DNA from 2 places in the Streptomyces sp. NPDC037410 genome. Region 1 is predicted to be linked to the other one. Evidence: riboswitches for the same ligand, from Rfam matches in the RefSeq annotation. Region 1 holds a riboswitch; the other holds the start of a gene.
The links. Region 1 has a riboswitch for S-adenosylmethionine ahead of thrC (threonine synthase). Riboswitches for the same ligand answer to the same signal wherever they lie in the genome.
Positions count from the first base shown of each region.

Region 2: it holds a riboswitch for S-adenosylmethionine, as region 1 does, so the genes downstream of both, ACZ7HT_RS31845 (aminotransferase class V-fold PLP-dependent enzyme) here and thrC (threonine synthase) in region 1, are expected to answer to the same signal.

Region 1 covers NZ_JBVJWR010000006.1:237,949-249,301, forward strand. Annotated here, with positions in the region: gene ACZ7HT_RS12525 (class I SAM-dependent methyltransferase) at 172-912, shown strand; gene ACZ7HT_RS12530 (SRPBCC domain-containing protein) at 914-1,387, opposite strand; gene groL (chaperonin GroEL) at 1,547-3,175, opposite strand; gene ACZ7HT_RS12540 (cold-shock protein) at 3,539-3,742, opposite strand; gene ACZ7HT_RS12545 (MoaD/ThiS family protein) at 4,142-4,420, opposite strand; gene thrC (threonine synthase) at 4,435-5,745, opposite strand; SAM riboswitch class I at 5,739-5,882, opposite strand; gene ACZ7HT_RS12555 (glucosyl-3-phosphoglycerate synthase) at 6,004-6,945, shown strand; gene ACZ7HT_RS12560 (alpha,alpha-trehalose-phosphate synthase (UDP-forming)) at 7,061-8,416, shown strand; gene ACZ7HT_RS12565 (hypothetical protein) at 8,423-9,103, opposite strand; gene ACZ7HT_RS12570 (GNAT family N-acetyltransferase) at 9,243-9,788, opposite strand; gene ACZ7HT_RS12575 (hypothetical protein) at 9,907-10,623, opposite strand; gene ACZ7HT_RS12580 (pentapeptide repeat-containing protein) at 10,640-11,314, opposite strand.
Region 2 covers NZ_JBVJWR010000025.1:91,114-102,466, forward strand. Annotated here, with positions in the region: gene ACZ7HT_RS31805 (PadR family transcriptional regulator) at 1-233, shown strand, start outside; gene ACZ7HT_RS31810 (hypothetical protein) at 230-1,444, opposite strand; gene ACZ7HT_RS31815 (C40 family peptidase) at 1,470-2,501, opposite strand; gene ACZ7HT_RS31820 (C40 family peptidase) at 2,697-3,728, opposite strand; gene ACZ7HT_RS31825 (NYN domain-containing protein) at 3,985-5,349, opposite strand; gene ACZ7HT_RS31830 (hypothetical protein) at 5,383-5,625, opposite strand; gene ACZ7HT_RS31835 (rhomboid family intramembrane serine protease) at 5,785-6,519, shown strand; gene ACZ7HT_RS31840 (Lrp/AsnC family transcriptional regulator) at 6,516-6,797, shown strand; gene ACZ7HT_RS31845 (aminotransferase class V-fold PLP-dependent enzyme) at 6,870-8,273, opposite strand; SAM riboswitch class IV at 8,454-8,570, opposite strand; gene trpD (anthranilate phosphoribosyltransferase) at 8,658-9,722, opposite strand; gene qcrB (cytochrome bc1 complex cytochrome b subunit) at 9,856-11,353, opposite strand, start outside.

The DNA.
Region 1 (11,353 bases):
CCCGGCCCTGTGTGCCCCTTTCCCGGGACCCGCGCACCCCCTCGTGCGGGTGGGCCCACGCGGGCGCCCACGGGCCGCACAGCCCCCGCACGGCGGCTCCCCACACCACCCCTGACCTGGGCTTTTACTTCAACTCCCCGTATTCTTAAGGGACTCGGAGGGGAGATCCACTTGAACGAGACCGACCGCAGCATCCGCACCATCGACGACGTACTCGCCCTGCTCGACAGCCTGTTCTCGCCCGGTGCCGACCGGTGGACCGAGGGCGGGGCCGACTGGTGGGACGGCTTCTACGCGGACCGGGAGAAGCCCGTGCCGTTCTTCGTCGCGAAGCCCGACGAGAACCTCGTGTCGTACGTCGAGCAGGGCCTGGTCCCGGCCGGCGGACGGGCCCTCGACCTCGGGTGCGGCCCCGGCCGGAACACGCTCCACCTGGCGTCCCTCGGCTTCGACGTCACCGCGATCGACCTCTCGCCCACCGCCATCGCCTGGGCGGAGGAACGGGCCCGCGAGGCAGGGACCGAGAACGTCCGCTTCCTCTGCGCCGACGCCTTCACCGCCGCCCTCGACGGCCCGTACGACCTCGTCTACGACTCCGGCTGCTTCCACCACCTGCCCCCGCACCGGCGCGTCAGCTACCTCTCGCTCCTCGACCGCGTCCTCGCCCCCGGCGGCCACTTCGCGCTCACCACGTTCGCCGCCGGCGAGGGCGGCATGGGCTCCGAACTCCCGGACGCCGACTTCTACCGCGAGGGCAGGCTGCACGGCGGACTCGCCTACACCGACACCTCGCTCCGCGCGATCTTCGGCGGTCTCACCGAGGTCGACCTCCGCCGCATGCGCGACGAACCCGCCGACTCCCCCCGCTTCGGCGAGTCCTTCCTCTGGACGGCCCTCTTCCGCCGCCCCTGACTCAGCGCATCCCCCTCAGGTACGCCGCCAGCCGGTCGTACTGCTCCCGCACCCCCGCCTCCATGCCCGCCGCCAGCGCCTGGTCCCTGACCTCGTTCGACGGCCAGAAGGAGGTGCTGGTCAGGGCCGTGCCGCCATCGGGGGTCGCGTCGAAGGTGAGGGTCACGCGGACGGGCTCGGCGTCCGGCATCTGCTCGAAGACCTCCGTGTAGTCGAGCCGCTCCGCCGGGACCACGTCCTCGTACGTCCCGGAGAAGACGATCTCCTGGCCGCCCGGCGCGGTCTGGCCCCAGCGCCAGGCGCCGCCCGCCCGCAGGTCGATGTCGACGACGGAGGTGGTGAGCCCGGCCGCCCCGTACCACTCCCGCACGTGCTCGGGCCGCGTCCAGGCCTCCCAGACGCGGGCCGGCGGGGCCTCGAAGGTGCGGGTGACGACGAGCTCACGGTCGGCGGGCGTGGTGAGGAGGGTGACCATCGCGGTCTCCCTTCACGAGGAAGCTTCACAAGGAGCCTCTTCCAGGATCGCCCCGCCGCTCCCGTCGGGCGACCGGTCGAAACGCCCGAGGGCGGCACCCCCACCAGGGGGTGCCGCCCTCGTTCGCGTTCAGCGATGAACTGCCGATCCCGGTGGGGATCAGAAGTCCATGTCACCGCCCGGCATGCCGCCGCCGGCCGGCGCAGCGGCCTTCTCCGGCTTGTCGGCGATGACGGCCTCGGTGGTGAGGAACAGCGCGGCGATCGACGCGGCGTTCTGCAGCGCGGAGCGCGTGACCTTCGCCGGGTCGATGATGCCCTCGGCGATGAGGTCGACGTACTCGTTGGTCGCGGCGTTCAGGCCGTGGCCGACGGGCAGGTTGCGGACCTTCTCCGCCACGACGCCACCCTCGAGGCCGGCGTTGACGGCGATCTGCTTCAGCGGGGCCTCAAGGGCCAGCTTGACGATGTTGGCACCGGTGGCCTCGTCGCCCGACAGGTCCGCTTCGAGCTTCTCGAAGACGTTGGAGGCCTGGAGCAGGGCCACGCCGCCACCGGCGACGATGCCCTCCTCGACGGCCGCCTTCGCGTTGCGAACGGCGTCCTCGATGCGGTGCTTGCGCTCCTTGAGCTCGACCTCGGTCGCGGCACCGGCCTTGATGACGGCCACGCCGCCGGCCAGCTTCGCGAGGCGCTCCTGGAGCTTCTCGCGGTCGTAGTCCGAGTCGGAGTTCTCGATCTCGGCGCGGATCTGGTTCACGCGACCGGCGACCTGCTCGCTGTCACCGGCACCGTCGACGATGGTGGTCTCGTCCTTGGTGATGACGACCTTGCGGGCGCGGCCCAGCAGGTCCAGGCCCGCGTTCTCGAGCTTGAGGCCGACCTCCTCGGAGATGACCGTGCCGCCCGTGAGGATGGCGATGTCGTTCAGCATGGCCTTGCGGCGGTCGCCGAAGCCCGGGGCCTTGACGGCGACGGACTTGAAGGTGCCGCGGATCTTGTTGACGACCAGGGTCGACAGGGCCTCGCCCTCGACGTCCTCGGCGATGATCAGCAGCGGCTTGCCCGACTGCATGACCTTCTCCAGGAGCGGAAGGAGGTCCTTCACGGAGGAGATCTTGGAGTTGACGATCAGGAGGTACGGGTCGTCGAGCGACGCCTCCATGCGCTCCATGTCGGTGGCGAAGTACGCCGAGATGTAGCCCTTGTCGAAGCGCATGCCCTCGGTGAGCTCCAGCTCCAGACCGAAGGTCTGGGACTCCTCGACGGTGATGACGCCTTCCTTGCCGACCTTGTCCATGGCCTCGGCGATGAGCTCGCCGATCTGGGTGTCGGCGGCGGAGATGGAGGCCGTGGAAGCGATCTGCTCCTTGGTCTCGACATCCTTCGCCTGCTCGAGCAGGGCGCCCGAGACGGCCTCGACGGCCTTCTCGATGCCGCGCTTGAGGGCCATCGGGTTGGCACCCGCGGCGACGTTGCGGAGACCCTCGCGGACGAGCGCCTGGGCGAGGACGGTGGCGGTGGTCGTACCGTCGCCGGCGACGTCGTCCGTCTTCTTGGCGACTTCCTTGACCAGCTCGGCGCCGATCTTCTCGTACGGGTCCTCGAGCTCGATCTCCTTGGCGATGGAGACACCATCGTTGGTGATCGTGGGGGCGCCCCACTTCTTCTCGAGGACGACGTTGCGGCCCTTCGGGCCGAGGGTGACCTTGACGGCGTCAGCGAGCTGGTTCATGCCGCGCTCGAGACCGCGCCGGGCCTCCTCGTCGAACGCGATGATCTTGGCCATGTGAAGTGGTCCTCCCGGACATGGGGTGGATAACGCTCCAGGACCGCGCCGACGCCCGCGACGGACGGCCTGCGTGCCCGGCGGTTCCTTGCCCCACCTGGCCGCGGACCTCGTCTGCCCGATCCTCGTAAGCACTCTCACCTTCCGAGTGCTAACGCCAATGATTAGCACTCGCCCTAGGAGAGTGCAAGCCGTTCCGAAGGAACGTCGATGAGGGGTGGCGGTCGGGTGACGGGAGGGTGCAAGCGACTCTCGACTGTCAGGACACTCCGGATGGAGCCCCGGGAACGCACGAGGGGTCCGCATCCCCTCAGGGATGCGGACCCCTCGACGGCGTTGCGTCGGTGGCCGATCGCGCCGCGCTCAGACGGCGAGCTTGACCATGTCCGCCTGCGGACCCTTCTGGCCCTGCGAGATCTCGAACTCGACCCGCTGGCCCTCTTCGAGGCTGCGGTAGCCATCCATCTGGATCGCGCTGTAGTGGACGAAAACATCCGCACCACCGTCTACCGCGATGAAGCCGTAGCCCTTCTCCGCGTTGAACCACTTGACGGTGCCCTGAGCCATGCCTAACTCCCCTATTACTGGCCCTTGCGCGGGACCCGCACTTCGCGGACCCGGGTCAGACCTCTGCGCCGGAACGCGTCGACCGCGGCTGAATGTATCTGCCCAACTGCCCTCTGCAACAGGTCATTCGACCGGGAATTCTGGGCGGCCCGGAAAGGGGAATTGGGGAGAATCCCCAAGATGACGGGGCAAGTCGGGCCCGGCAAAGCACGCAGAAGGTACACAACGTGCGCGCACTTTGGCTGCTTCTTGTCGTGCGGGGGCGCATTCTCATATGCGCCCGGCATGAGCAGCGGAGGGGACTTCCCCAACTCTACCGCGCTCAACCATGCAGAATTGCCCCTTCCGCTTATCGCGCGGAAGGGGCAATTCGTACTGACTGGTAAGCCCTTCGGGGGCTCAGCAACCCCCGGCGACGGCCGGAATGATCGAGACGCCCGCGCCGGCCGGGGTGGCCGTCTCCAGGCCCTGCTCGAAGCGCACGTCGTCGTCGTTCACGTAGACGTTGACGAAGCGGCGCAGCTTGCCCTGGTCGTCCAGGACGCGGGCGGCGATGCCCGTGTGGTTCTTCTCCAGGTCCGCGATGACCTCGGCGAGGGTCGCGCCCTCGGCCTGGACCTCGGACTGACCGCCCGTGTAGGTGCGGAGGATGGTGGGGATGCGGACGTTCACGGCCATGTCTTCGTAACCTTTCAGAGCGCCAGGCCGGCGTCGCGGAACGCGTCCAGGCTCGGGCGGATGGTGACGGTCGCCTGAGAGGTGTCGGCCACCGCGTCCAGGGTCTTGAGTCCGTCGCCGGTGTTGAGGACGACGGTGGTGAGGTCCGGGTCGATGAGACCGGCCTCGACGAGCTTCTTGGTGACGCCGACGGTCACGCCGCCCGCGGTCTCCGCGAAGATGCCCTCGGTCTGCGCCAGGAGCTTGATCGCGTCCACGACCTGCTCGTCGTTCACGTCCTCCACGGCGCCGCCGGTCCGGCGGGCGATGTCGAGGACGTACGGGCCGTCGGCCGGGTTGCCGATGGCGAGGGACTTGGCGATCGTGTTCGGCTTCTGCGGCCGGACGACGTCGTGACCGGCCTTGAAGGCGACGGACACCGGGGAGCAGCCCTCGGCCTGGGCGCCGAAGATCTTGTACGGCTTGTCCTCGACGAGGCCCAGCTTGATGAGCTCCTGGAGGCCCTTGTCGATCTTCGTGAGCTGGGAGCCGGAGGCGATCGGGATGACGAGCTGGTCGGGGATGATCCAGCCGAGCTGCTCGCAGATCTCGTACGCGAGCGTCTTGGAGCCCTCGCCGTAGTACGGGCGGAGGTTGACGTTCACGAAGCCCCAGCCCTCGCCGAGCGGGTCGCCGATGAGCTCCGAGCAGAAGCGGTTGACGTCGTCGTAGTTGCCCTCGATGGCGACGAGGTCACCGCCGTATACACCGGCCATGACGACCTTGCCCTGCTCCAGGTCGTGCGGGATGAACACGCAGGAGCGGAAGCCGGCGCGGGCGGCGGCGGCGCCGACGGCGCCGGCCAGGTTGCCGGTGGAGGAGCAGGAGAGGGTGGTGAAGCCGAAGGCGCGGGCGGCCTCGATGGCCTGGGCGACGACCCGGTCCTTGAAGGAGTGGGTCGGGTTGCCGGAGTCGTCCTTGACGAACAGCTTGCCGGGGGCGACGCCGATCTCGCGGGCGAGGTTGTCGGCCTGGACGAGCTTGGTCCAGCCGGGGTTCAGGTTCGGCTTCTCGGCGACGTCGGCGGGGACGGGCAGCAGCGGGGCGTAGCGCCAGATGTTGGCGGGTCCGGCCTCGATCTGCTTGCGCAGCGCCTCGGGGTCACCGGTGGGAAGGTCGTACGCGACTTCGAGCGGTCCGAAACAGAGCTCGCAGGCGAAGACGGGTCCGAGCGGGAACACTTCACCGCATTCGCGACAGGAGAGCCCGGACGCCGGACCGAGGTCGACGGTGGTCACGGGGGTAGCGGTCTGTACAGCCATGGAGGCGAGGCCCTTTCTCCTCATCTTTCCCATGACGAATTTTTCGCCATGAGACGGATTTGGCACCTTCCCTAGCCGGGGACCTCGCTGGAGGACGAGAACCGACTGGAGGGTTGCCGGGGCTTCAACGGGCCGTTTCCCTCTGCCCCTCTGGATGAGCGGTATTCGATTGTGAGACGCGGGCGGCACCCCGACATGCATCGGGCATCCGCGTTGTTCAAGACTGTAACCGAAGGCTTCGAAGGTGGAGACCGACGTCCGATCCGCGAGATGGAGATCACGTTGTTGGAGGAAGTGGAGCGCTGGCTGGCCCGGCGGTCCTGGTCCGTGTCCGACCGCCCGCTGGAGCGGGTGCTTGCCGCCAAGCGGAACACGAGGGTCAGTGTCGTCCTGCCGGCGCTGAACGAGGAGGCGACGGTCGGGGACATCGTCGCCGTGATCCGCCGCGAGCTGATGACGGAGGCGGTGCCGCTCGTCGACGAGCTGGTGGTGATCGACTCGGGCTCCACGGACCGTACGGCGGAGGTGGCGGCCGCGGCCGGGGCGCGGGTGGTCGCGCGGGACGCGATCCTCCCCCGCATACCGGCCCTGCCCGGCAAGGGCGAGGTCCTGTGGAGGTCACTGATGGTGACGAGCGGGGACGTGGTCTGCTTCGTGGACGCGGACCTGCGGGACTTCTCGGCGGACTTCGTGACGGGGATCGTGGGCCCGCTGCTCACGGACCCGGACGTCGACTTCGTGAAGGCGATGTACGACCGCCCGTTCGGGGACACCCCTGGCCAGGGCGGCAGGGTGACGGAACTGGTCGCGCGCCCGCTCCTCAACCTCCACTGGCCGCAGCTGGCCGGCTTCGTCCAGCCGCTGGGCGGCGAGTACGCGGCACGCCGCTCCCTCCTCGAACGGCTCCCCTTCCCGGTCGGTTACGGCGTGGAGCTGGGGCTGCTCGTGGACGCCCTGCACACGGTGGGCCTGGACGCGCTCGCACAGGTGGACGTCGGCGTACGCAAGCACCGGCACCAGGACGGGCTGGCGCTTGGCCGGATGGCGGCGGCGATCTACCGGACGGCGCAGCTGCGGCTGTCGCGGGGGCATCTGGTGCGGCCGCGGCTGACGCAGTTCGAGCGGGGCGAGAAGGGCTTCGAGCCGCGGACGTACGCGGTGGACACGGAGGAGCGGCCGCCGATGGCCGAGATCGCGGAGTACGCGCAGCGCCGCGTGGCGTGACACCCCCGGGCGGCTACCCAGCGTGGCCGGGCCCCGGCGGCGACCCAGCGTGGCCGGATCAGCCCGTCTCGTATACGTACGTTTGAGCGTTTACAGGACGGGCTAGGTTCGCCACATGGCTACTGTGCTCGTCGCATCCAACCGGGGCCCGGTCTCGTACGTGCTCGGCGAGGACGGCTCGCTCGGCACCAGAAGGGGCGGCGGCGGCCTGGTCTCGGCCCTGAGCACCATCGACGCCCAGGAGAGCCTCTGGGTGTGCGCGGCGCTCGGCGAGGGCGACCGGGAGGCGGTCCGGCGGGGTGTCGCCGAGCCGGGCGTACGGATGATCGACATCGATCCGTCCGTGTACGCGGACGCGTACAACGGCATCGCGAACTCGGTGCTGTGGTTCCTCCACCACCATCTGTACGACATCCCGCGGGAGCCGGTCTTCGACGCGGGGTTCCGCCGCCGCTGGGAGTCGTACCGCGCGTACAACCGCGCCTTCGCGGAGGCACTGGCGGCGGAGGCGGCGGAGGGAGCGGCGGTCCTGGTCCAGGACTACCACCTGGCACTGGTCCCAGGTCAGCTGAGGGACCTCCGCCCGGACCTCCGCATCGCCCACTTCACCCACACACCCTGGGCCTCCCCTCAGTACCTCGGCATGCTCCCGACCGACATCCGGGAGGAACTCCTCCGGGGCATGCTGGGCGCGGACCGTCTCGGCTTCCACACCCGGGCCTGGGCGAAGGCGTTCGAGGAGGGCGCGGGCGACCTCGGGCGCACGCGGGTCGCGGCGTACCCCCTGGGCGTGGACGGCGACGAACTGCGGGCACTGGCGTACCGCCCGGAGGTGGACGAGAAGGTGGCGCGCCTCCGCACGGAGATCGGCGACCGCAAGACGATCGTCCGGGTGGACCGCACGGAACTGTCGAAGAACATCCTGAGAGGCCTCCAGGCCTACCGCGAACTCCTGACCACGCACCCCGAATGGCGCAACAGGGTCGTCCATCTGGCCTCGGCGTACCCCTCGCGCCAGGACCTGGAGTCGTACCGGTCGTACACGAAGGCGGTGGGCACCCTGGCTGCGGAGATCAACACCGAGTTCGGCACGGCGGACTGGCAGCCGGTCCTGGTCTCGGTGAAGGACGACTTCACCCGCTCCCTGGCGGCGTACCGCCTCGCGGACGTGGCCCTGGTGAACCCGGTGCGCGACGGCATGAACCTGGTGGCGAAGGAGATACCGGTCGTCTCGGAGACGGGCTGCGCGCTGGTCCTCTCCCGCGAGGCGGGCGCCTACGAGGAACTCCACGAGGACGCCCTCGTCGTGAACCCCTTCGACGTCTCGGCGACGGCCGAGGCCCTGCACCAGGCCCTCACGATGCCCCCGTCGGAACGCACGGACCGCACGAAGCGCCTGGCGGCGACGGCCACGTCCCAGCCCCCGCAGCGCTGGTTCCTGAACCAGTTGGAGGCGCTGCGGGAGGGGTGAGCACGATCAGACGGCCGTCCACCAGGTGCTCGCCCAGGCGATGAGCTCGCCGTCCTCGTGGTAGAGCGCCGAGGCGGCGGCCAGGGTGCTGGCCTCCTGGCGGACTCGTTCGCCGCGTACGACGTAACGCTCCCCGGCGCGGACTCGTCCGATCAGCGTCGCCGCCATCCGGCTGAGCAGCATGGGCCGGGCGCCCAGGTCGACGGTCCAGCCGCCGGGACAGTCGAGGACCGCCCACAGGAGCGCGACCTCGTCGACGTCGGCGAGGTCCTCCGGCTCCCAGAGGCAGGCCGTCGTGTCGCCGTCGGACACCGGACCGGGCCGCAGGGTCAGGCCGTCGTCCCGCCGGGTGGGACCGCAGACGAAACAGGTCCGGGAGAGAGCCTGGGCCCCCGCACCGAGGAAGCCCGGCTCGGCATCGGCGGCCACGGAGGCGGGCACCCACTCCGGGGGGCGGCCCGACGCCCGGCCCGGCCCGGCCACGGCCACCAGGGTGTCTCCGTCCCAGAACTGGGTCCGGGCCCCGGCCTCGACGACGGTGATCTCGGTGTCGAGCGGAGGCGGAGAGAGGAGCGTCACCCCGACGTCACCCCCGGAAGACCCTGCGACCTGCTGCGCGAAGAGCCCACAGGCGTAGCCGCCGTTGGCACTGTCCACCGGCCCGTTGAACCGCCGCTCGATCCGCACTTCGTCTCCCCCCGCCCCACGTCCATCCGAACACAGGGAGAATAACCGTTCGACCAGCGGAGTCTCCTGACAAACGACAGTGCCCCGGGGCGGGCCTGAGGCCCGTCCGGTCAACGCCACGTGCGCGACCGCCTGATCCCTACTCCCCTTCCGGGTCGACCAGGGCACGCACGGCGGAGGGTCCGGTGAAGTCGCGGGCGAGAACGTCCATGATCAGCTCGTCGCACACCTGCCCAAGCCAGAAGCCCGCTTCGCGCAGCGCGCCGGCCGTCCGGAACCCCGCTTTCTCGTACGCCTTGACGCCGCCCACGTTGGGCGCCAGCACCTTCAACCAGACCATGCGCACGTTGACGACGTGGAACGCGTAGTCGAGAACGAGACGCGTGGCCGCAGTCCCCAGACCCCGCCCACGTGCCTCCGAAGCGAGCATCACGACGTACTCGGCGGTGCGCACCTGATGGTCGGGCAGCAGCGTCGCGACGCCGACGGGGGCGGGCTGGGCGCCGCTGACGTCGTAGACGGTGAAGCGGATGTTCTCGCCACGGAGCTGGTGGACCATGCCCTCGGCACGGGCCTCCAGGGACTCGGGACTCTGGCGCCCGTAGCCCACGAGGAGCACCGGGTCCTGTTCCCACCGCCAGTAGGTCTCGACGAGGTCGGCCCGGAAGGGGCCGAGGCCGCAGATGTCGTCCTTGATCCACAGAATCGGCTCAGCGGTCACTGCGGTCTCCGATCACGAGAACGGGGGTGTAGGCACGGGTCGAGTCCGGCTCGGCCGCGAGGTCGCCCTCCTCGGGTCAGAGTCAGACGAGCGAGGGCAGGATGCCTCGGCTCCAGTGTCCGAGCCAGAAAGCCATGGCGGACGGCTTGTCCTGGCCCTCGGTCGAGCCGTCGTGCAGGAGGTACTCGGTGGGGGCCAGGTAGCCCTCCCCTGGAGCGAGACGGATCCGGACGCACCCGAGGGGATGGCCGGCAGCTGCGTACGTGCGGTAGTCGTCGGTGTGCGGATACCGCCGCTCGTACGAGTCGGGATGGACCGCCCGGCAGACGGCCTGGGCGTCGAGGTCTCCGAGAATGACGTACCGGTCGCCCGGCCCGAGGTTGAGGGCGAGCCGTCGCCTGCCCACGGCCCTCTGGCCGTAATCGAGCTTGTCCCAGTTGTCGAGGTGGAGGCCGATCAGGCGCCCGTCCTGGTAGTTGTCCGTGGTGGTGCGTGTCCCGGGCTCGGCAAGGGCCTGGCCGATGTACTCGGCTTCGTCGTCCCCCAGGTCCTTCACCAGGTCGTCAAGACCCCGGCCAGTGGGTACGGGAGGCCGGACGATCTCCACGAGCATGCTGGAGCGCGCTCTTAGGGGAGCGGCCAGGACGCGCGCGGCCTCATCGTCCAGGGACTGCCAGCGGCCGGAGGGGACCACAGCCCCGTCCTCGTACTCCGCCTCGTCCTTGGCTGTGCGGACTACGGCGAAGTCACAGCGTGCGCGTAAAGCGCCCAAGTCGTTGAAGGTCAGATACAGGGGCACGGGAGCCCTCCTGAGGTCAGTCGTCCCCGACCGTGATGTCGAGTTCGTTCACCAGGGCGTGAACGAGGTCGGCTTGTTGGGTGTGGTCAATGCGGACCTTGGCGACGTTCGCGACGCCCCGGATCGTCGACAGGTCGTTGCCGCGCAGGTCGGTGTCCCGGTAGCGGCCGCCGCTGAACTCCGTGGTCCTCAAGGTGCAGTCGGAGAACACGACGTCGGACAGGTCGCAGTCGCTGAACACGGCCTCGGTGAGGACGCAGCCCGTGAACACCACGGGCCCGGTGGCGCGAATCTTGTCGAACGTCGCGTAGTCGAACTTGCAGCCCTCGAACAGCACGTCGTCGAGCACCAGGCCGTCCAGCGCAGCGCCCATGAGCTTGCAGTCGTGGACCACCACACGGGTCAGCTTGCTCTCGCTCCAGCGGACCGACCGGAGATCGCTGCCGTTGATCTCCACACTGTGCAAGTTCACAGCCTGTAGCTCGACGCGCTGAGATCGCACATCCGCGATACGGCCCGCGATCAGCTGAGTGTCCGCCAGGTCCAGCGAGCGCAGGTCCGCGTCCCGAAAGGAGAAGTCCTGGACGATGCCACGTGCGCTGTCGAGGGTGTCGACGTTCGACAGGTAGAGGCCTGCTTCGTCCAAGTCCGGGGTCGTCACGGTGACGTGCCCGAAGACGCGGGTGGCCATGGTTGTGCTCCGTTCTGTCGTGGGACCGGGGCAGCCCCA
Region 2 (11,353 bases), on a different contig from region 1:
CCCTGCTCGCCTTCCTGGGCCACCTCCCCGACCGGGCGGACCAGGCGGCCGTCCTCCGCCGCCGCCAGGAGTTCCTGAACACCCCGGCCAGCTTCTTCTACGAGGAGGGGACCCCGGTCCGCGCCGAGCGCGAGCCCGACCTCTTCCGCCAGGGGATGCTCCGGATCGCCCGCGCGACGGGCACCGAGGAGAAGGCCTGGCTCGCGGAGACGCTCGCCGTCCTGGAGAGCTAGCCGAGCCGGTCGGTCAGGTACGCGCGCCAGTCCGCGGTGAACCGCTCCGGCGTGGTGTCCAGGACGTCCCGGAGCGCCTTCTCCACCGCGCCGTCCCGGGCCGGGTGCGCGCCGACCGCCTGGTAGAACGCGGCCAGCTTCGCCTCGCCCCAGCGGTTCGCGATCAGCTCGCAGGCCAGCCAGCCGCCCTCGTAGGCCCTGGCCAGCGCCTCCGCGTCGCTGCCGAAGGCGAAGGCCCGGTCCTCGGGGAGCTCCGCCGGGAGGTCGCCCGCCTGGACCGCGCGGCGCAGCTCGGGCGCGGCCTGGGCGGCGGTGCGTTCGGTGCCCCGGTAGGCGACCCAGTCGGCGAAGCCCTCGGAGAGCCAGACCGGGGTGGCCCCGGTCGTCTGGACGCGGGTCGCGACGTGGGTGGTCTCGTGGGTGAGGACCAGCTGCCGGCCGAAGGCTCCGAGGACCCCGTACGCGTCGGGGTTCACGATCACCCGGTCCGCGGGCGCGGTCGGCCCGCCGCCCGCACGGCCGGTCGTGACGGCCGCGATGCCCCGGTAGGAGGCGGCGGGACCGCCGAGGAGCCGGCCCATCGCCTCGATCGAGGCGGGTACGAGGACCACGACCCGGCCCGCCCAGGTCCCGTGCCAGGCGTCCCCGACCGCGGGCACCGCCCGGTCCGCCGCCGCCGCCATCTCCCGCAGCCGCTCCGCGCTCTGGCCCACGCCGAGGACGAGGCTGCGCCGGCCGGTCACCGCCGTGACCTCGCCCTGCTGCCACAGCTGCTGCGGGGCGCCCTCGGCGGCGCGGTCGCCGGTCACGTACCAGCGGCCGTCCCGTTCGGCGAGGTCGAGGACCCGCTCGGTGGTGGCGGGCCCGGAGTCGTACCCCTTGATCCGGTAGCCGAGCTCGGCCCTGGCGGTGGCCCGCCCCTCGCCGGTCCGGTCGACGCCGGTGACCCGGTAGGACCAGCCGCCCAGCGGGATCTTCGCGAGCCGGTCGAACTCGGTGCGCGCGGCCGGCGCGAGCGCGGGGTCGAGGCCCGCGAGGTATCCGGCCTCGTCGCGGTCGAGCAGCGCCCGCGCGTGCCGGTCGAGCAGGCCCTGGACCTCCCCGGTCGCCGGTCGCTCCGGCGCGGGTGCCGCGCATCCGGCGAGGGTCAGCACCGCGGCGAGCAGCCCCGCCGCCACGCCGCGTCCCGCTCCACTCCGCCGAACCCGCACGCACCCGATCGTACGGGCGCGGGCGTCAGACGCGGGTGACGGTGACGTGGGACATCATGTTCACCGGGTCGTAGCGGACCCGCGCGCCCGGGTACGGGGCGTGGATGACCTGGCCGTTCCCGGCGTAGATCGCCACATGGCTGGCGTCTCCGCGGTACGTGACGAGGTCGCCGGGCTGCGCCTGCGAGAGCGGCACCTGCCGGCCGGCGTACCGCTGCGCCGAGGAGGTGCGCGGCAGGCTGATCCCGGCCTTGCGGTACGACCAGACCATCAGGCCCGAGCAGTCGAAGGCGGAGGGGCCGGTCGCCCCCCACACGTACGGCTTGCCGATCGCGCTGCGGGCGGCGATCACCGCGGCCGCGGCCCGCGAGGGGCCGAGGTCGCCGAGCGGCGGCAGGGCCTCGGCGGACGTGCCGTCGGGTCCCCCGGCGCGCTCGCCGGTGCGGGAGGCGCGGTCGTAGTCGGCGCGCTCCTCGACGCTGAGGGAGGCGAGCACCCGGCGGGCCTCGGCCAGCTTCCGCTCGACGGTCCGCTTGTGACGGGCGACCTCGGCCCGGCTCTGTTCGAGGTCGGCGAGGGCCGTGCGGGCCTCGCTGCGCCGCTGGCTCAGCCGGCGCAGCTCGCGGCGCAGCTCGCCGAGCGCGGCGCTCTGGCGGGCGGTGACCCGGTCCAGGGCGGAGGCCCGGTCCAGGTAGGTGTCGGGGTCGGAGGAGAGCAGCAGGGCGAGGGCGGGGTCGATGCCGCCGGAGCGGTACTGGGCCCCGGCGACCGAACCGAGCGCGCCCCGCATGAGGTTGACGCGCTCCTGGCCGCGGGCGAGGGCGTCCTGTGCCTGGGAGACCGTCCGGCGCAGCGCGTCCGCCTTCTCGTCCGCCCGGTTGTAGCCCTCGGTCGCCTTCTCGGCCTCCTCGAAGAGGCGGTCGACCGTGGCGCGGGTGGCCGCGGGCGTGGCCCCGGGGTCGGCGCTCGCGGGGACGGCCCCGAGGGAGGCCGCCGCGGTGGCCGCGGCGGCGGCGGTGAGGACGGTGACCCTGACGGGTCGGCGGTGGGACGCCACGAATCGCGCTCCGTTCGGCTCGACGCTGGCTGGCGCGGCAGACAGTAGCCGCTGATCAGCCCTCGTCCAACGAAGGCGCCGGGCACACAAAGTGACGCCCCGCCGGAGAACACAGGTCACCGGCGGGGCGTCAGGTCAGCGCGCGTCGCCGCGAACCACCCGTTCGGGCGGCATGCCGCAGCGTTTCGGCGTGCGTCAGATACGGACGCCGAACATGAACGAGCCGATGGTGTTCATGGACTCGTAGCGGACGAACGCGCCCGTATGGGGGGCGTGCAGGACGGTGTTGTTGCCCGCGTACAGGCCCACGTGCGCCAGGCCGTTGAAGAAGACCAGGTCGCCCGGCTTCAGCTGGCTGCGGCCGATCTTCACGCCGTCGTTCTGCTGGGTGTAGGTGGTGCGGGTGAGGCCGACGCCGGCCTGGCCGTAGGCCCACATGGTCAGACCCGAGCAGTCGTACGAGTAGGGACCTTCCTGGCCCGAGGCGTACGGCTTGCCGATCTGGGTGGCCGCGGCGGCGAGGGCGGCGGCGCCGCGCTGCGAGGCCGGGACCTCGTTGCCCAGGTCGACGCGGTCGCCAGCGGCGCGGCTGGCGCGCTGCTCCTGCTCCCGCATCTTGGCGCGCTCTTCGGCGGTGAGGGTGTCGAGGAGCTTCCGGGCCTCGGCCAGCTTGCCCAGGAACTTCTTCTTCTTCTCGCCGAGGCTCTTGCGGACGTCGTCGAGGTCGGCCAGCTTCGCGGTGGCCTCGGCCCGCTCCTGGGCGAGCGTGCGCTGCTTGGCCTGGATCGAGGTGAGCACGTCGGCCTGCTGGGCGCTGAGCTGGTCGATCGCGGACGCCTTGTCGAGGTAGGTGTCCGGGTCGGCGGAGAGGAAGAGCTGGAGCGCCGGGTCGATGCCGCCGGAGCGGTACTGGGCGCTGGCGACCGAACCGATCTGGTCGCGGAGGGTGTTGAGCTCCTCCTGGCCGCGGGCCACCTTGTCCTGGAGCTGGCCGATCTCCTTCTGCAGCTTGCCCCGCCGCTCCTCGGCGAGGTTGTACTGCTCGGTGGCCACCTCGGCCTCTTCGTTCAGCTTGTCGACCTTCGACTTGACCTCGTCGATCTTCGGCTTCGCGGGGGCCGCCTGCGCTCCGGACTGGGCGGAGAGGGCGACGGCTGCGGCCGCTGCCGCGGTGAACACGGTCACACGGGTACGGCTCGGCTGCTTGGGTCGACGGTGGGACGCCACGAAGGCGAGCTCCTTCTTCCTCGAGCCGCCCAACCGGTCAGGGGCAGGCGGTTCCTCCGCCGCCACCCCGGATGGGTGATCAACCGCGCGAAGGTTCGAAGCCCGACCCTAGTGACCGAGTTGTGATCAGTTCAAATCCCACTGGCAAAAATCTCGCTCACGCACCACTTTATTTACTTGCATCACACGGCGAGTGATGGGTACTTGACGGTGCGCCATCCAGAATTCGGGCATAACACCCAGGACTTGCGATGTGTCACGAGAGGCGCGAAAGCCGCTTCAGCAACAAGAGGGACGCCACCGGCCGCGCCCCCGCCTTCGCGACGCCGTCGGCCACCTCACGGTCGGTGGAGACCACCACGACCGGCCGCCCCGGCGGCTCCGCCCGGACCAGCTGCCGGATCAACTCGTCCGCCGTCACACCCGGCTTGGAGAACAGCACCCGCACCCCGCGCGGCGGCGCGAGCAGCACCGGGGCCGCCAGCTCCGCCCCGTCGAAGACACAGGTGACCTCGGCGCCCGAGCGGGCCGCGAGCGCCGAGAGACCGCCGAGCAGCCGCAGCCGCTGCTTCTCCAGCGGCATCGTCGGATAACCGGTCTTGGTGACGTTGTAGCCGTCGACCACCAGATGCGCCTGCGGCAGCGCGAGCAGCTGGTCGAGCAGCGCCGGGTCCGTCTCGGAGAGCGCCCGCGCCGCGATGTCCTTCGGGGACATCCGCCCCGGCTCCACCGCGTCCACGGTGTCCGCCGGGTGCACCGAGACGGGCGGCAGCGCGAGTTCGCGGCGCAGCCCCTGGGCCGCGTCGAGGACGGTGTCGAGCAGCAGCCGCAGCCGCATGTCCTCCACCGAGCGGCCCTCGCGGGCGGTCCTGCGGCTGGCCTCCAGGGCCGCCTCGACCTCGCCGAGCCGGGCCTTGAGCCGCCGCGTCTCGCTCTCGGCGGCCGACACCTGCGCGGCCGACTCGGCCCGCGCGGCCTCGATATCGCCCTGGACCTTGCGCAGCGCGGCCTCGCCGCGCTTGACGTCGCTCTGGGCGCTGCGCAGCTTGCGGTGAAGCGATTCCGCTTCCTTGCGGGCGGCGTCCAGGTCGTGCCGGAGCTGCTCGGTCTCGTCCCGGGAGCGGTCCTTGGCGGCGGCGAGCTCCTCGCGCAGCCGCTCCAGCTCGCGCCGGCCGGCCTCGTCGGCCCGCTCGGCGTCGGCCCGCTGGGCCTCCTCGCCGGCGGCGGCGACGAGCTTCACCCAGCCGGGCGGGCGCAGCACATAGGCGGCCGCCGCCACGTCGACGGGGTCGGCGGCGGCGGGCGGGGTGCCGGTCTCCACGGCTCCGGCCAGCTCGGGCTGGCCCTGCTTGAACCGCTCGCCGATCCGCTGCCGGAAGAGCGCGTCGGTGTCGAGCGCCGCGGCCATCGCGTTGCCGGCGAACTTGGCCCGCCGGCTCGCGGTGAAGCGGGCGTACTGCCGCAGGGGCGCGGGCAGCTCCGCGACGGTGAGCCCGCCGAAGGCGTCCGCGACCAGCGCGACGACCCGTCGCCGTACACCTTCCGGCAGTGGGTGGTCGAGCGTCTCGGCAGCGTCACCTGCCGCGCCGGCCGGCTCACCACCGTGCGCGGGCTGCTCCACGATCCGTCACCCCTATGTCGTCCGCGCCGTCCCTCAGGATTCGGCGCCCGGCCTGTCCACCAGTTCGATCTGGTCCACCGCGTTGCACCAGCGGCAGCGGACCGACTCGATGGTCTCACTGACCACCTGCCGCTCCTCGACCGTCGGGTCCCCGGCGAGGTCCAGATGGACGTACTCCACGACCTTCGAGGAGCGGGTCACGTCGAAGCGGGTCAGGTTGCCGCAGAGCGTGCAGCGCCAGCGGGTCTCGTCGGTCGGCAGGGGAACCGTCGTCATCGGTCCGTCCTTCTTCCTGTTGCGTGGTGCCAGGTGCGGGAGCCGCGGTGCGCCGTCGAACTGCGGTCGGTTTTGCCCGTAACCCTAAGGCCTCCCGGGGTGGGCGGGGCACGGCGAGGCGCTCTGTCCCCATGGGCCCCGGTACGCCATCATCTGTCCATGATCGACTGGCGAGGCGCGGTCCTCGGTGCCTGGCGGGGCACCCGCGGCGGACCCACGGTGACGTACGGACTGATCGCCGCGTGCTGCCTGCTCTTCCTGATCAGTCCGGTCGCCGGACTCCACCCGGTGTACGGGACGGGCGACGAGCTCCTGGCCGCCCAGGGCGCCTACTTCCGCCGCTGGGGCGTGGTCCCCGACGAGCTGACGGGCGGCGAGCCGCGCGCCCTGCTCACCCCGCTGACCGCGCTCTTCGTGCACGGCAGCTGGCTCCACCTCCTGGGCAACATGCTCTTCCTGTACGTCTTCGGGGCGATGGCCGAGGAGCGCATGGGGCCGGTCGAGTTCTGCCTCTTCTACCTGGGGACCGGCTATGTCGCCCTGTCCGGGTACGCGCTGGCGCACGCGGACAGCGACCAGACCCTGGTCGGGGCCTCCGGGGCGATCTCCGCGGTGCTCGGGGCCTTCCTCTTCCTCTTCCCGCGCTCCCGGGTCACCAGCCTCTTCCCCTTCCTGTTCTTCCTGCCGCTGCGCTTCCCCGCCTGGATCGTGCTGATCTTCTGGTTCACGCTGCAGTGGATGGCCGCGCGGGCGGCGGGCGCGGGGCCCGACGTCGCCTATCTGGCCCATGTCGTGGGCTTCTCGGTCGGCTTCCTCTACGCCTGGGTGCGCTTCCGCGGTGGGGATAGAGTGAAAGCCCAAGCCGCGGCGACCGAGGGAGAAAGCCAGCCGTGATCACCGCGATCGTGCTCATCAAGACCAGCGTGGACCGCATCCCCGAGATCGCCGAGTCGATCGCCGCGCTCGACAGCGTCAGCGAGGTCTTCTCGGTCACCGGTACGTACGACCTGATCGCCATGGTCCGGGTGCCGCGCCACGACGACCTGGCGGACGTCATCCCCGGCCGCATCAGCAAGATCCCCGGCGTCGAGGCCACGGACACGCACGTCGCCTTCCGGACCTACTCCCAGCACGACCTGGAGGCGGCCTTCGCCATCGGCCTGGAGTCCTGACACCGCGGACGCGGCACGGCTGAAGGGGGCCTCCCGACCGGGGAGGCCCCCTTCACCCGTACGAGTGAGCGATCAGCCGCGGTCCGGGACGCAGCGGCCGTCCTCGGTGCGGTACTTCCACTGCGCGCCGTCCCGGACGAGCTCCTTCACGGCGCCGACGAACCGCTCCACGTGCTCGTCCGGCGAACCGGCGCCGAAGCTCACCCGGATGGCGTTGAGGGACCTCTCCCCCGGGCCCGCCTCGGGCGCGCCGCACTCGCCCGGGTCCTGCGGGTCGCTGCCGAGCAGGGTGCGGACCAGCGGGTGGGCGCAGAACAGGCCGTCGCGGACGCCGATGCCGTACTCGGCGGAGAGCGCGGCGGCGAAGTGGGAGCTGTTCCAGCCCTCCACGACGAAGGAGATGACGCCCACGCGGGGCGCGTCGTCGCCGAAGAGCGAGAGGACGCGCACCTCGGGCACCTCGGCCAGGCCCTCGCGGACCGTGGCGATCAGGTGCCGCTCGCGGGCGACCAGGGAGTCGAAGCCGGCCTCGGTGAGCGCCTTGCAGGCGGAGGCGATCGAGTAGACGCCGATGACGTTCGGCGAACCGGCTTCATGTCGGGCCGCGGTGGTGTGCCACTCCACGTCCACACCACCGTCGGCCCGACGGGCTACCTTGCGGGACGCTCCACCGCCCGCGAGGTAGGGCTCGGAATCCTGCAGCCAGTCGGCGCGGCCGGCGAGCACGCCGGAGCCGAAGGGCGCGTACAGCTTGTGCCCGGAGAAGGCGACCCAGTCCACGTCCAACTCCCGTACGGAGACCGGGTGGTGGGGCGCGAGCTGGGCGGCGTCGAGCACGATCCGGGCGCCGTGCGCGTGCGCGGCGGCGGCCAGCTCCTTCACCGGCCACAGCTCGCCGGTGACGTTGGAGGCGCCGGTGACGCAGACCAGGGCGGGGCCGTACGGGTCGCGGTCGGCGAGGGCCCGCTCCAGGGTCTCGACGGCCTGGGCGGGGGTGCGCGGCGCGTTGAGGTAGGTCACGCGGGCGTCCCGCCAGGGCAGCAGCGAGGCGTGGTGCTCGGTCTCGAAGACGAAGACCTCGCAGCCGGCCGGGATCACGGCGGCGAGCAGGTTGAGGGAGTCGGTGGTGGAGCGGGTGAAGACGACCTGGTCGCCGGGGCGGCAGTCGAGGAACTCGGCGACGGTGGCGCGGCTGTTCTCGAAGAGGTCGGTGGAGAGCTGGGAGAGGTACCCGGCGCCGCGGTGGACGCTGCCGTAGTAGGGGGCGTACGCGGCGACGTCGTCCCAGACCCGCTGGAGGGCCGGCGCGCTGGCCGCGTAGTCGAGCGCCGCGTAGGTCACCTCGCCGCCGGTGACGAGCGGGACGGTCACGTCCCGGCCGAGGACCGGGAGCGGGGCGGCGCAGCAGGGGTCGGCGGCGGTGTCGACAGAGGCGGCGGCGGTGTCGACGGTGGCGGTGTTCGGGCGTGCGGACATGGCGGTGTCTCCCGGCATGAAAGGGGCGCGAAAAGGCGTGAAAGGGCCCGCGCGGCAGCACGGAGAAAGGCGCCGCGTACGGGTGTGGGTGGAGAGAGGGGCCGAATGGGCCCTAACGCATTCGCTTGCTCACGAGACGACGCTCCCTAGAGGACCAAGGACCCCAGGGTGTGGCGCAGGGGTCCGCGCTTGCCGCAGGCTTCTGCTCGTGCGGCCTGGTCTTCACCCGGGGCACCCCGCCACGGACGGAGGGTTGCCGGACAGCCGGCCGGGGCCTTGCAGCTGTCACTCATGACCTGTTCCAGAACCTATGCCAGACGATCACGACGCCGCAACCCCGTCCCGGCATCCGGGACGGGGTCGCAATACTCCGTTCATATGACCTCAGGCGTTGCTGGCGGCGATCCACCGCTCCAGGGAGCGGCGGGCCGCGCCGGAGTCGATCGACTCGGCCGCCTTCGCGATGCCGGCGCTCAGTTGCTCCGCCAGGGTGCCCGTGCCGGGCTCCAGGGCGGTGAGCGCCGCCGCCGCGTTGAGCAGCACCGCGTCCCGTACCGGACCGGTCTCCCCCGCGAGGAGCCGGCGGGCCACGTCGGCGTTGTACGAGGGGTCGCCGCCGCGCAGGGCCTCCAGGGGGACGAGCTCGATGCCGACGTCCCGCGGGTCGAAGCGCTCCTCGGTGACGGCGCCGTCCCTGACCACCCAGACCCGGGAGGTCCCGGTGGTCGTCAGCTCGTCGAGGCCGTCGTCGCCGCGGAAGACCAGGGCGGAGTTGCCGCGCTCGGCGAGGACGCCGGCGACCATGGGCGCCATGCGCGGGTCGGCGACGCCGACGGCCTGGGCCTTCACCTGGGCGGGGTTGGTCAGCGGGCCGAGGACGTTGAACGTGGTCCGGATGCCGAGCTGGCCGCGGGCCGCGGCGACGTGCCGCAGCGAGGGGTGGAACGTGACCGCGAAGCAGATGGTGATGCCGGCTTCCTCGGCGACCTCGGCGACCCGCCGCGGGGTGAGCTTCAGGTTGATGCCGAGCTTCTCCAGGACGTCGGAGGAGCCGGAGGCGGAGGACGCGGCGCGGTTGCCGTGCTTGACGACCTTGGTGCCCGTGCCGGCGACCACGATCGACGCCATCGTGGAGATGTTGACGGTCTTGGCGCCGTCGCCGCCGGTGCCGACGATGTCGACGGCCGGTCCCGGCACCTCGATCGTGTTGGCGTGCGCGTACATGGTCCGGACGAGGCCGGTGATCTCCTGGACGGTCTCGCCCTTGGCGCGCAGCGCCACCAGGAACCCGGCGATCTGGGCGTCGGTCGCCTCGCCGCTCATGATCAGGTCCATCGCCCAGGCGGTGTCGTCGGCGGAGAGGTCCTTGCCGTCGAGCAGACCGTTCAGCAGGACGGGCCAGGAGCGGCCCGCCGTGGTAGGTCCTCCAGCGGGGGTCGCAGCGCTCATGGCAGCTCCTGGTGATCACGTCGACGGTACGGTCCCACCCTATCGAGCTCCGGGGACGGCAAAGAGCCCCGTCCATCGAATGGACGGGGCTCTCGCCGTGGCGACCTAGCAGGAGGTCAGGTGTTCAGGGTGATCAGTGGTGGCCGTGGCCGCTCTGGATCTCCTTGTACTCCTCGACCGTGGGCTTGGCGATCTGGCTGTCGTCGCCGTAGTAGCCCTTGTTGAGCTTGACCCGGAGCTTCTCCATGCGGCCGATCTTGCGCTCGACGCCGTTCTCGTCGACGGCCGGCGGAAGCTCGGCGGCGTCGTACTGCTCGTGCGCCGTGAGGCGGTGCAGCTCGCCCTGGCTGAGCGGCTGGTGGACCTCGACGAACTCACCGTGCGGCAGGCGCTTGATGATGCCCGACTCGCGGCCGTGCAGCACCTTGTCCTTGTCGCGGCGCTGGAGGCCGAGGCAGATCCGCTTGGTGGCGATGAACGCGATGACCGGACCGGCGAAGAAGAAGATCCGCACGAACCAGGTGATCGAGTTCAGCGACAGGTGGAAGTGCGTCGCCCAGAGGTCGTTTCCACCACCCACGAGCATGATCATGTACGCGGTGATCCAGGCGACACCGAAGGCGGTGCGCGTCGGAGCGTTGCGCGGGCGCTGCGCGATGTGGTGCTCGCGCTTGTCGCCGGTGATCCAGGACTCGATGAACGGGTAGACCGCGATGGCCGCGAGGACCGCCGGGAAGATCGCCAGCGGGATCATCACGCCGAGGACCAGCGTGTGGCCCCACAGGTTGATCTCCCAGCCCGGCATGACACGGATCAGACCCTCGGCGAAGCCCATGTACCAGTCGGGCTGGGCGCCGGTGGACACCTGGTCCGGGCGGTACGGGCCGATGGCCCAGATCGGGTTGATCGAGGCGATCGCCGCGATGACCGCGATGACACCGAAGACCAGGAAGAAGAAGCCTCCGGCCTTCGCCATGTACACGGGCAGCAGCGGCATGCCGACGACGTTCTTGTTCGTCCGGCCGGGGCCGGCGAACTGCGTGTGCTTGTGGACGAACACCAGGATGAGGTGGGCGACCACGAGGCCCAGCATGATGCCGGGGAGCAGCAGCACGTGCGCCGAGTAGAACCGGGCGACGAAGTCGCCGCCGGGGAACTCGCCGCCGAACAGGAACATCGAGAGGTACGTGCCGAGGACCGGCACGGACAGGATCGCGCCCTGCATGAAGCGGACACCGGTGCCGGAGAGCAGGTCGTCCGGGAGCGAGTAACCGGTGAAGCCGGTGAACATGCCCAGGAAGAACAGCAGGAAGCCGAACAGCCAGTTGATCTCACGCGGCTTGCGGAACGCGCCGGTGAAGAAGACGCGCATCATGTGCACGAACATGCCGGCGAGGAAGATCAGCGCCGCCCAGTGGTGGATCTGCCGGATCAGCAGACCACCGCGCACCTCGAAGGAGATGTGCATGGTCGAGTTGAACGCCTCGGACATCAGCTGTCCCTGGAGCGGGACGTACGGTCCGACGTACTCCACCTCGTTCATCGACGGGTGGAAGAACATCGTCAGGTAGACGCCCGTCAGGATGATGATGAGGAAGCTGTAGAGGCAGACCTCGCCCAGCATGAAGGAC